DNA from 3 places in the Pseudoalteromonas sp. CST2 genome. Region 1 is predicted to be linked to each of the others. Evidence: predicted binding sites of a transcription regulator. Region 1 holds the regulator's gene; each other region holds the start of a gene.
What was found. The regulator ArgR, encoded in region 1, controls arginine synthesis, uptake and breakdown. The targets are predictions, from matches to a motif close to ANTGAATANNTATTCANT.

Region 1 (2,277 bases):
TTTTAAGCCGTCGGTTTATAGGCTCGGCTTATGTTTACACTGTTGTAATTGCAGAGCAAGAGATTGAAGTTGCCGCACAATATGGCCAGTCATTTGAAATAAATGAGCAGGTTATAATAAAAATAAAACCTCACACGGTGAATTTTTTCGAATCATAACAAATGTGTTATTCGCTGTGTTTTATAAAGCTAAGGAATAACAATGGCGCAAGCGCAATCTGGGATTTGTGCTGAAGCAAACTTACACGGTTTGCATTTATTTTTTAATGTATTTGATGGTCAAGACGAGTCATTGCGCGCAAAGCTTAAGCGCGTAAGCGCAATTGAAGAAGAGTTTAGTGATCAGTTTTCCGAAGCCATGCTCTCTTGCATGGTGGCTATAGGCGCGCAATATTGGCCGCATATACTACCTGAATATATCCCAAGCGAGCTGCAAAGCTTTCCTAATATAAATCACAGTGATTTTGTTATGCGCGTACAGCCATGTGATTTATTCATACAAATTCGCTCAGACCGAGAAGATGTTAATCACCTTTTTGCATTGCAAATATTAAAGTTGTTTTCGCCCGATGTAGAGCTGGTTGAACAAATTCGCAATTTTAGGTTTTTAGATGGGCGAGACTTTAACGGCTTTATTTATGCAGGCGACACCCCACATGGACGCCAAAAACGAATCACGGCACTGGTTAATAACCCCGACAGCTTTGAACACCAAGGCAGCTATATTCATGTACAGCGTTATAAGCATGACCTGAGCGTATGGCAGCATTTATCACTAAGCGAGCAAGAGCATATTATGGGGCGTACACGTTTAGATAACACCTTAATTGAGCCTAAGGTAGATACGAGCCACGCGACTAGAAGTGAGCTAAAAGATGAAAGCGGCCAAGCAATACTGCTTAACCAAAGCATGCCGTATGGCGATGTTTACGAGCAAGGCATGCTAAGTATTACATGCTCTGCATCGGGAAGTGCGTTTGAAAAGGTACTTAACAGCCGCATAGGAAAAGGGGAGTGTTACGACCACTGGCTTGATTTTACTCAAGCCGATATGGGCTCAGCGTTTTTTGCGCCGTCAGTTAGTTTTTTAAAACAGCTTTAAACCGTATCAAATAAAATGCGTACGCGCTCTAGTGTAATGTCTATTTCAGATATTTTTGCTGGTGCAATAAAAATAGTGTCATCTCCGGCAATTGTGCCCAATACACCATCCGCTTTGCCTAGTGAGTCTAATAAGCGGGCAATTAACTGCGCAGCGCCTGGGCTGGTGGTTATAATAATCATCATTTCGTTATGCATAATATCAATAACAAGCTGACGTAGTGGGCTTTTAGCAGTCGGTACGCCCATTTCTGCGGGTAGGCAATAAACCATTTCTTGTTTAGCATTACGAGTACGCACAGCGCCAAACTTGCTAAGCATGCGTGACACTTTACTTTGGCTTATATTGTCAAAGCCTTGCTCTTTTAATGCTTCGACTATTTCGCCTTGCGAGCCAAAGTTCTCTTCTTTTAAAAGTGCTTTAAACGCTTTTACCAGCGCTTCTTGTTTGTCTTGTGGTTGCATAGTCTTTATTCATTTTTGTTATTTATAATGCAAATTCTACACAAAAATGAATAATTATGCAGCAGTTGTTTAGTTAACTTGCCAGTTTGCTGCGATAAACCAACAAAGTTTACAACTATGGTCGAAAATATACCTGAAATAAGCAGGATAAATTTGTTTTTAGTCGCTAATTTCATTATCTTAAGAGCCACAAATATTTCCTACCTCAAATTACGGAGAATTCCAATGAAAGTTGCTGTATTAGGTGCTGCAGGCGGTATCGGTCAAGCGTTGTCTTTATTATTAAAAACAGGCTTACCAGCTGGTTCTGAATTATCACTTTACGATGTTGCACCAGTTGTACCAGGTGTTGCGGTTGACCTATCTCACATCCCTACAGATGTTAAAGTGGCAGGTTTTGGCGCAGACGATTTAAATAAAGCGCTTGAAGGGTGTGATATCGTACTTATCCCAGCGGGTATGCCACGTAAACCAGGTATGGATCGTGCGGATTTATTTAACGTAAACGCAGGTATCATCAAAACATTAGCAGAAGGCATTGTAGCTAGCTGTCCTAAAGCGTTAGTGGGTGTTATCACTAACCCAGTAAACGGCACTGTGCCAATTGTTGCTGAAGTATTCAAAAAAGCAGGTACTTACGACGCTAAGCGCGTATTTGGTATCACTACGCTTGACGTAATTCGTTCAGAAGCATTTGTTGCTGAGCTTAAAG
Region 2 (2,277 bases), on a different contig from region 1:
GCAATGCTATTGCTGAAGACTATTTCAATTGCGGCTTTATTTGCCCATTTTAAGTTATATATCTGTGGCCACAATGATTTATTTTCAAGCCCTAGGTATATCAAGCTATCGTCATTTTGAGGTTGTAGATGGAAACCATTGATAAAATTAAACAGCAGATTTCAGAAAACCCAATTATCCTTTACATGAAAGGGTCGCCTAAATTACCAAATTGTGGTTTTTCTTCACAAGCGTCACAAGCTCTAATGTCATGTGGCGAACCATTTGCCTATGTTGATATTTTACTTAATCCAGATATTCGCGCTGAGTTACCAGCATACGCAAATTGGCCTACTTTCCCACAGCTTTGGGTTGAGGGCGAATTAGTAGGTGGTTGTGACATTATCATTGAAATGTTTCAACGTGGTGAATTACAGCCACTGATCACTGAAACTGCAGCTAAGTATAAAGAAGCTGACGCAGAGTAATTGCTACTTTGCTAGATTATTAAAGCCACGTTTTACGTGGCTTTTTTGTGCCTATTAACTTTCTTACGTCTTAATCTCTTGAACAGCCCATCAGTGGGTGATTATAACCATTAATCTGTGCTCAATAGTTAGCAAACTCAGCCATTGCTCCTCGTTTAGGTGCACCTAGTCAGGATAAGTAATCAACAAAGCTACTTAATATAAGCGCGAATTTTAATTAAAATATGAGTTTTATATCAATGCGCAATAAGACGTAATCATTTTTCGGGGCTAAACGTGTCGCTATCTGCGTTAAATAATTCTTTTTTAGAACAACTAAATAGCGAGTTTTTTGCCCAGTTATCAACACGTTTTTCCAGCCTTACAATAGTTCGCTCAATCAAGCGAATTGGCATTAAATAAAAATTCACTACATCTGCACTAAAAACGATACCACAATTAATAACTATACTAATGAACGCTAAAAAAGCGTGATCCTAAACCTCTAATTTATTTAAAACGCATTAAACTATCTAAATGTTAACTGAACCCGTGGGAAAATAGTGAATATTTATTCATTAGTTTGGTGCTTTACGTTTACGTAAAGGGTATTGCTTTAACGCCTTTGTTTTTACAAAGTGTTAAAATTGACACCAGTGTCATGAAAAAATAACGCGCAAATAAGCGCTAAATGTTAAAACTTATGGGTGAAAAAGAAATCTTGCCTTGAAGTGAGAAATATTCAAGAATGTGAATATGTATTCAAAATAATATTGACTCTATTTACTATAGAGGCTAGTTTTGTGCGTCTGTTAGCAAATCGTCGAGCAGTTCATTCACGTTAACAGTGCAGCAAGGGAGGGGTCTATGTTATACGACTCAACATTAGAAAAAGATAATTGTGGCTTTGGCTTAATAGCCCAAGTAAATGGTCAAGCTAGTCATCGGCTTATTCGTACAGCTATTACTGGACTTGATCGCATGCAGCACCGCGGTGGTATTTCTGCCGATGGTAAAACAGGTGACGGCTGTGGTTTATTACTACAAAAACCTGACAGTTTTTTCCGTGCTATTGCGAGTGAGCATAATTGGCACTTAGGTAAAAATTACGCCGTAGGCATGGTTTTCTTAAATTCAGATCCCGTTTTAGCACAAGCTGCAAAACAGGTTTTATGTGAAGAATTAGAACAAGAAACACTTAAAATACTCGGTTGGCGTGAAGTGCCTACTGACCCTTCAATGCTAGGGCCAATTGCTACACAGCAATTACCTGGTTTTGAGCAAATTTTTGTTAGTGCGCCTGAAGGATGGCGCTCTAAAGATTTAGAGCGACGTTTATACGTAGCACGTCGCCGTGCAGAAAAGCGTTTAGCAGAGGATGAGTCGTTTTATATTGCGAGTTTATCGGGGTTAGTGACTATCTATAAAGGCCTTATGATGCCTGCAGATTTGCCTAACTTTTATTTAGACTTAGCTGATATTCGTATGACCAGCGCTATTTGTGTATTCCATCAGCGTTTTTCTACTAATACCCAGCCACGTTGGCCTTTAGCACAACCATTTAGGTATTTAGCGCATAATGGTGAAATTAATACCATTGAAGGTAACCGCCAATGGGCTCGTGCACGTTCGTATAAGTTTTCATCGCCACTTATTCCTGATTTACAAAGTGCAGCGCCGTTTGTAAACGAAACTGGCTCTGACTCTTCAAGCTTAGATAACATGCTGGAGCTGTTTTTAGCGGGTGGCATGGATTTATTCCGTGCTATGCGTATGCTTGTGCCACCTGCATGGCAGAAAAACCGTGCTATGGATGATGACTTACGCGCAT
Region 3 (2,277 bases), on a different contig from region 1:
CTTTGTGAGTAAATACAGGAGTCATATCAGTAGGTTCACCAATAATACAACGCGCAGGTTTTAAATTAGGGTGCTTACAAATTTGCTGCGCTCCCGCCATGGTGGTTTCTTCATCGGCAGTGGCGAGTATTAAAATAGGTTGTGTTTGCTGTTTTATATCAAGCTCACTAATAGCTTGTAATACAAAAGCAAAAAAGCCTTTCATATCAATACTACCTAACCCATATAAGTTATTGTTATGTTCAGTGAGTTTAAACGGGTCGTGGTTCCAGCGGCTATCGTCAAACGGTACGGTGTCTGTATGGCCTGCAAGCATTAAGCCGCCATCGCCTTCTCCCCGCTTAGCAAGTAGGTTGTATCGGCCTTTTCCACCTTCTAACTCTATAATTTCGCAAGTAAAACCTAAACTTTCGCACCAACGTGCTAGCAACTCTATTACCCCTTTATTACTCATACAAAGCTCATCTTCTATTGCACTAATAGAGGGGGCTGCAATGAGTTGTTGGTACATAGAGATAAATGACGGCAAAGACATAAAAAAATCCAAAATAATTATTCAATTTAATTGCATAACAATATAAAAGTATTTATGATGAATATCAATTCACTTTTTAAGCATAAATATATTAAGTATAGCCATGAAGATAATGCGACGATAATCAACAATTCATTGAGAAAAGTATTAGCTAGCATCTAAGCTAGTGTAAGCGAACACCACACCTATTTAGTAGTAAATTTATAAACGAGTAAAAAATGAATGTAGCGATTATTGGCGCAAGCGGTTATAGCGGCGCAGAATTAGCAAGCTTAGTTGCTAAGCACCCTAATTTAACGTTATCGGGCTGTTATGTCTCTGAGGGAAGTTTAGATAAACATAAATTATTAAGTGATTTATACCCAGAGCATAGAAATCTTCTTGATATTCCTCTACTACCACTGAGCGAATCCGCGTTTGATGACATAAATTCGAGTGCCGATTACATCTGCTTATGTACTGATCACAAAGTAAGTGTTGATTTAGCCCCGCAGTTTTTAGCTATGGGTAAAAAAGTATTCGACCTATCAGGTGGTTACCGCCTTGCTAGCAACGACGACTATGTTACTTACTATGGTTTTGAGCACCAACATCCTGAGTTATTAAACGAAGCAGCCTACGGGTTAGCAGAGTGGAATAGCAGTGCAATTGCCAATGCAAATCTTGTGGCAGTAGCCGGCTGTTACCCAACCGCTGCGCTTAATGCGTTAAAGCCGTTGCAACAGGCAGGCTTGTTGAGTGATGAAAAAGTGATTATTAATGCTGTTTCAGGTGTTACTGGCGCAGGGCGCAAAGCCAGCGTAGGTACTCATTTTTGTGAAGTATCGCTTGCCCCATATGGTTTATTTAACCATCGTCATGGGCCTGAAATTGAACAACACCTTGGCCACAAGGTGTTATTTACACCGCACTTAGGTAATTTTCCGCGTGGAATTTTAGAAACTATTTATGTACAGCTTAAGCCAGGCGTTACCAAGGAAAACGTATCTGATGCTTATCAAGTACTTAAGAACGAGCCGTTGATTCGTTTGTTAGCTGATAAAGTGCCATCTATTAAAAGCGTGGTAAAACAACCGTATGTAGATATTGGTTGGCAGCAGCAAGGCTCTCAACTGATTGTTATGGCAGCGATAGATAATCTATTAAAAGGCGCTGCGGGCCAAGCCTTGCAATGTATTAACTTATCAATGAATTTAGATCACACCACTGGCTTAAAAGGAGCCTTTTAATGAGCACTAAAACGTGGGTAATTAAATTAGGTGGTGCTGTACTTAATACTGAAAACGCGGCAAAAGTTTTGTTTGACGTATTAAGCGCTGATCAAAATAATCAGTTTGTTATTGTTCATGGTGGTGGCTCGTTAGTTGACACTTGGCTAAAACAAGCAGGCTTTGCTAGTGCAAAGCACCAAGGACTGCGTATTAGCCCAAGTGAGCAAATGCCTTACATAGTGGGGGCGCTGGCTGGCTGTGCAAATAAGCAGCTGGTAAGCCAAGCTATTAATGCAGGCCATAAACCTGTTGGCCTTTGTTTGTATGAAGCCGGAGTTATGGCGTCTCAAAAGCTAAAAGCGCTTGGGCAAGTAGGTAAGTGCGAAAGTAATGATGATTCAATTGTTAACGATTTACTTAAGCTTGGTCGGTTACCTATCGTGAGCTCTATTGGGTTTGATGAGCAAGGTAACTGGTATAACGTTAATGCTGATGAAGCTGCCGCAGCGATTGCTAGCAACTTAAATGCAG

Region 2: the regulator ArgR is predicted to act here: its motif matches at 1,196-1,213, upstream of gltB (glutamate synthase large subunit).
Region 3: the regulator ArgR is predicted to act here: its motif matches at 592-609, upstream of argC (N-acetyl-gamma-glutamyl-phosphate reductase).

The regions. Positions count from the first base shown of each region.
Region 1 is NZ_JAQREO010000001.1:158,006-160,282, forward strand. It holds gene PSH41_RS00710 (ABC transporter ATP-binding protein) at 1-158, shown strand, start outside; gene PSH41_RS00715 (Dyp-type peroxidase) at 202-1,101, shown strand; gene argR (transcriptional regulator ArgR) at 1,098-1,565, opposite strand; gene mdh (malate dehydrogenase) at 1,791-2,277, shown strand, end outside.
Region 2 is NZ_JAQREO010000008.1:148,456-150,732, forward strand. It holds gene PSH41_RS12325 (Grx4 family monothiol glutaredoxin) at 129-467, shown strand; gene PSH41_RS12330 (hypothetical protein) at 725-877, opposite strand; gene gltB (glutamate synthase large subunit) at 1,314-2,277, shown strand, end outside.
Region 3 is NZ_JAQREO010000010.1:116,462-118,738, reverse strand. It holds gene argE (acetylornithine deacetylase) at 1-535, opposite strand, end outside; gene argC (N-acetyl-gamma-glutamyl-phosphate reductase) at 754-1,764, shown strand; gene argB (acetylglutamate kinase) at 1,764-2,277, shown strand, end outside.